DNA from 2 places in the Shewanella sp. SG44-6 genome. Region 2 is predicted to be linked to the other one. Evidence: riboswitches for the same ligand, from Rfam matches in the RefSeq annotation. Region 2 holds a riboswitch; the other holds the start of a gene.

Region 1 (3,436 bases), on a different contig from region 2:
GTTTGACTGAATAACGACACCACCAACACCGCACCAAATGACGCCCCAGAGCTAATGCCAAACAAATACGGGTCAGCTAAAGGATTGCGGGTCACGGTTTGTAATACACTGCCCGCTATAGACAAACCAGCGCCGGCGACAAAGGCCAATAAAATTCTCGGCAAGCGTAATTCAAGCACAATACGTTGAGTTATCTTAACTGCATGCTCACTGCCATCAATCGCACTCGGCATGTCGCCGCCTATTAAGGTATTAAATATCATTAATACGTCATTTAGATGAATATTGGCCGCCCCAAAACTGGCGGCAAAAATCGGAGTAAGCAGTGTAACTACAACCAACAAGCTGAAGTAAACATAGTAGCGACGTTGGGATGCATCAATCATGATCAGGGCCCACTTTGTGGCTGGGTTGGTAACCATAAAAATAACTAATCAGGGGCTTTGCGTGTTGTGGATGAACATTAATGTCGCAGCACACACCGAACACATCACTAATTTGTCGCTCGGTCAGCACTTCAGTTGGAGTGCCTTTAGCAATTAACTGTCCGTGATCGAGTAGTAATAATTTATCGCACATCGCGCTGGCTAAATTTAGATCATGTATCGATGCGATAACGCTAATGCCTAATGATTTAACCAGTTCAAGAATTTGAATTTGATAACGAATATCTAAATGATTAGTGGGTTCATCTAAAATAAGAATATGCGGTTGTTGCACGATAGCGCGGGCAATAAGTGCACGCTGTTTTTCACCACCAGATAACAGTTCATACTGTTGCAGTGCTTGTTGCTGCAAGCCCACTTTGGCTAATGCGCTTAATACACGCTCACGGTCTTGGACGGTATTAGGATCAAACAAACCTTTATGCGGCGTTAACCCCATGGTCACTAACTGCTCGGTGGTCATGTCAAAATAATGCGGCGTATCTTGTTGTACCACCGCAATATTTTGCGCTAGCAACTTAGATGAAAACTCACTGATGGGTTTGGAAAAAATCGCAATATCGCCGCTCGTGGGCACAATGTAACGATACAGGCAACGTAACAAGCTTGACTTACCCGCGCCATTTGGGCCAATTAAGCCTAGCATTTGACCTTTAGGCAGACTGAAATGAATGTCAGCCAAAATCATTTTATTATCGACTTGCCAAAAAAGATGATTTACATCTAATACAGACTCAGACATGCAAGTAACCTCGCCATGTCCAATTAATTAACACATACATCGATTTAATCACTCCCCTAAGTCACCCGCTTAGGTATGGATAATGAGGCGATTCAAAGCTGGTATCTGACTTATGCACCAATACTTAATTGATCCATTTACAGTTGCGGGTACAGTTTGGGCTTATCCCAATTCCCAATACCTTGAAAGGCACTACTTTTTAAACTATCGTGTTGAAGATAATCATCTTAACGACATGATGTTAATACAATAAATAGTAAGCTAGTCATTTTAACACCATGATATTGAGACTATAACGACGATGACAGTAACGCCATAACACGACTCTGGTGGTTCTCAATTCTTAGGCCAATGTAAGGTAAAGCTCACTTTAGCGGCTTTAGTATCTTTTATTGGCAGCTGAAAACGATCAATATTATCAACATCGTCAGGCCAATACACATCGAGCACCATAATAGCAGCATAGGGGATCGCTAGGTTAGCGAATAATCCGCTACATTGGCCAGTATTGAGTACATATCCGACTAAACAGCGCATTACGCCACCATGAGTCACCACTAACGCATGGGGACAATCGTCACCATTAGGCTTTTGTTGAGCACTATCTGTCTGCGCAAAAGAGCTCCACAGAGCATCAACAACGGTCATTAAGCCAGCTTCCACTCGTGCGGCAAAATCGGTTACCGACTCAGCCTTGTCTGGTGTATTTTGTGCCAGCCAAGGGTTATCCCAATAAGCATCAAATTGTTGTGGGTTTTGCTGATAAATAGCATCAAATGATTGCCCATCCCAGACACCAAAATCAATTTCTTGTAGTGAAGATAAAGTGGTTAACGGTAACGATAGTTGCTGTGCTAAAGCTTGGCTAAATAACTGACAACGCAACAACGGCGAACTAAATACATGACTAATCGGATATTGCTGCTCGATAAAAGCTTGCTGCATTTGCGTCAGACCAATATCGGTAAGCTTCACATCGGTGCGGCCGCGAAATATCCCTCCACCTTCACACTCACCATGGCGCATTAATATTATCTTGGCTCGCTTCATTGACATAAACCTTAGTTAGAGAGTCATAAACATTTATCAAACAGTGCCTTGCACTGCTAACACAGAGCAAATGTACCCTCAATTTAATTAACTATTCTGATGTTAACTTACTTATCCAGCTATCGAGTAAATCAAATTAAATCAAATTGCGCCTCATTGAGCTTAAATCAGCCTTGCTCTAGCGGTAAAAATTCGCGTACTATGGACGTCTATACGTTTATATGTCCAAAATACTATCTTAACAGGTCAGCATATAAAAGGTCATCATTATGAGCAATAGCTCTGATCTACAGTAGCAACCAAAAATTGCCTGTAGTAGCTGTAATAAACAATGATGTTATCGCCCTACTCTGGTAAAAATAAGGGTATGCTTATCTCAATTAAGGTATCAAGCAACATAGTGATAAAAAGGTAACTGTTATGGCGAAATCGACTTCTTACAGTCAAACACTTGAACAACTTAATGCATTGTTAGCGCAGCGTATTGTGATTTTAGATGGCGCCATGGGCACCATGATCCAAGACTACAAGTTGGAAGAAGAAGATTATCGTGGCGAGCGTTTTAAAGATTGGCATTGCGATGTTAAAGGCAACAATGACTTATTAGTACTCAGCCAAGCGCAAATTATTAAAGATATTCATACCCAGTACCTGTTAAACGGTGCCGACATTATTGAAACCAACACCTTTAATGCCACCACCATCGCCATGGCCGATTACGATATGCAGTCTCTGGCCGCCGAAATTAACCTAGCCGGAGCCCAAATTGCCCGCCAAGCAGCCGACGAAGTGGCTGCGCAAACAGGTTTGCCACGTTATGTTGCCGGCGTATTAGGCCCAACTAACCGCACCTGCTCTATCAGTCCAGACGTTAACGACCCTGGGTTTCGTAATGTCAGTTTCGACCAATTAGTCGACGCTTATGTCGAATCCACCAGCGCCTTAATTGAAGGCGGCGCCGATATCATTTTAGTTGAAACCATTTTTGATACCTTAAACGCCAAAGCCGCTCTATTTGCGATTGAAAAAGTATTCGATCAACTCGGCGATCGCCTACCTGTTATGATCTCAGGCACCATTACCGACGCCTCAGGCCGAACCTTAACAGGGCAAACCACAGAAGCCTTTTATAACTCTTTACGCCATATCAAGCCGTTATCGATTGGCCTTAACTGTGCCCTTGGTCCTAAAGAGCTGC
Region 2 (3,436 bases):
GCCACAGAAGCTGAAGCCATTGCATGGGGCGAGCAATCACTGCAAGGTTTTTTAGCTAAGCAAGCTGATCGTAACAAGCGTAAAACTGAGAAACACCTTAAAGCTAAAAGCGTAGCCGCGGCCATTGCTGCTGAATCAGCTATCGACGAAGAAGAACTTTTCGACGCTGAAGATGATGCTGAAGATGACGAAACGTTTAATTAATATGTTATCCAAGATGTAAATGTTATAGATAAGTTTCAATTTTTGTATGTTCAGGATAGGATATGCTCAATTAGAATGGTTTCGATCAACTTATCTTTATCTTGACCAAATAAGGATTCATTTGGATGAACAAGATTGCTGCAATTATTGGCTGCTCGGGGTGCATAGGGATATTGTTCCTGTTCCCGAGTAGTGCATCTGCTACCTCTCAAATCCCCATGACATTTGGTGAAGTTGGTCATTCATCAGCTACTGCTGTGATGTCTGATGATGTTCAGCAACTGACAAAGCTGTCTGCGAAGTTTGGTTTTTTACCACCATTGGATTGGAAGCTTGCCTTTAATGAAAAACGTGGTGATATGACCATGGCTGAGTTTGTTCCTAGTGATGAGTCGTTAAATAATTGGTCTCGTTTAGTCTGTATGCAAGGCTTTAAGGGCTTAGCCGATGACGTTGAACCAGAACAATTTTTAAATTCAATGGCTGACACTTATCGACAACATTGCCAAGGGCAGGTTATTTATCAACAGCTCGGCAGTTCTAAGGTGGATGGCCTCGAGGCTGTGCATGGTTTATTAGGTTGTACCAGTATGCCTAATATTCATAGCGCTTCAGCTGTGATTGAAACGTCTTTTATATCCCCTTTACAAGGTGAAATGGGCTATTTTACGGTAATAAGTGACGACGATGATGTCTACCTTATTCATAAATCTATTCGTACCGACATATTTACTCCTGATACTGCACCTATCACTATCGATAATTATCGTCAGTTTATGACCCAGCCCTAATCATTTTTTCTCGGTGTTGAACATTAACCCGAAGATCTCATTTACACTTATTTGTATCCAAGTTTCAACTTTACATCTTGATGTTTACGAATGTAAATGTGTGCTCAACAGTTCGCTTAGCCTTTAAGACCATAGCAATCTATGAGTTTATTTATCATTAAGTTGAATTATCTGTGAGATTACCTTTTGTAAGTATGAAGTACACCTTAGGATCCGTTATAATCGCCGCGTTATTATTTTGCTGCGCAAACGGTTACGTTTAGCACGCAGTGACTTAATACAAGCTTGTCATAACCAAAGACATATTTTTTAATGTTGAGCTGAGCCTCATGTTATTTTAATCGCTCACCTAAAGGCTAAATCAGCGTTGAGGTGAGTGAGTCAATCTTTATGGTGCTTGCCGTGGGTCAATATCCCACAGCAGGATAATCGGGAAACCAGTGCAAGTCTGGTACTGCCCCCGCAACGGTGATTGGTGAGAGTCAGGTGCGCAACTCGATTGCGTTAATCATCTAGACTCGCGCGTGCTATGCCATTGAGGCCTTAGCACCACAGCCTTAGTCCGGAGACCGGCCTTAAAGGTGATTTCGATGATTTCGGTGGGCAGATCTCGAAATGTAATATAATACCGCTCGTTGGCATACCCTAAGAATTGATCTGTAGATTTGCCAACAGTCGTCATCTATATTGCGGCACTTTTGCCCCATTTTTCCTTTCAGGAGTTAAAGGTAAATGGGTACTAAACCAACAAAAATTGCATTGCTATTAAGTGCATTCTTCAGTGTAGTCAGTGTGAATGCTATGGCAGCAGACTCAGCGGCTACATCTTCTTCATCTTCAGCAATCAGCATGGATGAAACCCTAGTGGTTATTGGTCGTAATGCTGCTAAGCCATTAAATATTGCTGCCAACGTCAATGTGATTGATGCTGCTGACATTCAAATGAGCGGCGCGACTAACTTAACCGATTTATTACGTGGACAATCTGGTATTCAGGTGTCGGATAATAATTCGGGAACAGTATTTTCTATGCGCGGATTTTCAGCTTCGCAAGCGGCGAATAACACCCTGATTTTAGTCGATGGACGCAGACTGAATAACATTGATATTGCAGCACCGAGTATTGAATCTATTCCAATTAACTTAATTGAGCGAGTTGAGATTCTATCTGGTAGTGCTGGTGTGTTATATGGCGATCAAGCTGTTGGCGGCGTTATCAATATTATTACTAAAGCACCAACAGAAACCAGTGGTGGCATACAAGTCAGTGGTGGCAGTTTTGACACTTATGAAGCTAAAGGTGATATTTCGGGTGCTATCAATGATGCATGGCGTTACTTTTTAGCGGCGAGTTATAACAAAAGTGATAATTACCGCGACAATAACGACAATGACACCAGTTCTATTTTAGGTCGCATTCAGTATCAAACTGACGTAGAAGACTTTTTTGTCGAAGTTAATTATTTTGATAATGATCGTCAAGTACCAGGCGCACTGACCTTAGCGCAATATGAAGCCAATCCTCGTCAAGTGGCTCCTTTTTCTGAGGGTGAATTCACTCATGAAATGACCACCGCATTACGCAGTGGCTATCAGTACCAGTTAAATAATATTTGGGCATTGAGTGCCGATTTAACCTATTCTGACACGTTAATCACCAGTCTGTTATATGGCAGTGAAGGGCGAATTGAGCGTGACTTATTAAGCTTTTCGCCTAAAGCGACCGCCAATTATCACTTAGATCATGGCGACTTGAATTTGGTCACCGGCATTGATGTGAGTACAGGTGAAGCAGATTTTGATACGGCTTCTATTCAACGCAATAATAAACAGACTCAACGTAGTGCTTATGTTCAAGCATCAGTGCCTATTACCAAGACATTATCTTATGTAGTAGGTGGCCGTTACTCGGAAGTGACTGACGATTTGTATGATCAGTTACTTTATCCTAACCGTATTGAAATTGATAATGACGCCCATGCACTTGAGTTTGGTGTTAATTATCGTCCGAGCAGCGAACATCGTTTTTATGTTCGTGCTAATGATAACTTCCGCTTTGCCAAAGTCGATGAACAAGCTTATACACCGCTGACAACTCAAGGGTTAGATCCACAAACGGGTCGCTCTTATGAAGCGGGTTGGGATTATACCACTGCCACTCAAACATTGAAGATCAATGCTTATCAACTTGAATTAGAAGATGAGATTGTTTACGAAGGTGGTCGAACTGATGGGCCTTATGGTGGCGGTGCTAACGTTAACGCTGATAAATCACGTCGTTTTGGTATAAGCACGGCTTATGATGTGCAGCTTTCAACGAATTGGTTATTAGGTGCGTCGTACGACTATATTGATGCAGAATTCACTCAAGGCGAGAACGACGGTAAAGCATTATCTTGGGTGGCCAAGCACTCTGGTAAAGCTTATATGAGTTACGACAT

The links. Region 2 has a riboswitch for cobalamin ahead of H5185_RS03020 (TonB-dependent receptor). Riboswitches for the same ligand answer to the same signal wherever they lie in the genome.
Region 1: another riboswitch for cobalamin. It lies ahead of H5185_RS15380 (ABC transporter ATP-binding protein); the one in region 2 lies ahead of H5185_RS03020 (TonB-dependent receptor).

The regions. Positions count from the first base shown of each region.
Region 1 covers NZ_JACJER010000091.1:5,509-8,944, forward strand. Annotated here, with positions in the region: gene H5185_RS15375 (iron ABC transporter permease) at 1-386, opposite strand, end outside; gene H5185_RS15380 (ABC transporter ATP-binding protein) at 379-1,188, opposite strand; cobalamin riboswitch at 1,267-1,403, opposite strand; gene H5185_RS15385 (histidine phosphatase family protein) at 1,525-2,238, opposite strand; gene metH (methionine synthase) at 2,659-3,436, shown strand, end outside.
Region 2 covers NZ_JACJER010000009.1:34,734-38,169, reverse strand. Annotated here, with positions in the region: gene H5185_RS03030 (DUF3622 domain-containing protein) at 1-204, shown strand, start outside; gene H5185_RS03025 (hypothetical protein) at 330-995, shown strand; cobalamin riboswitch at 1,370-1,588, shown strand; gene H5185_RS03020 (TonB-dependent receptor) at 1,728-3,436, shown strand, end outside.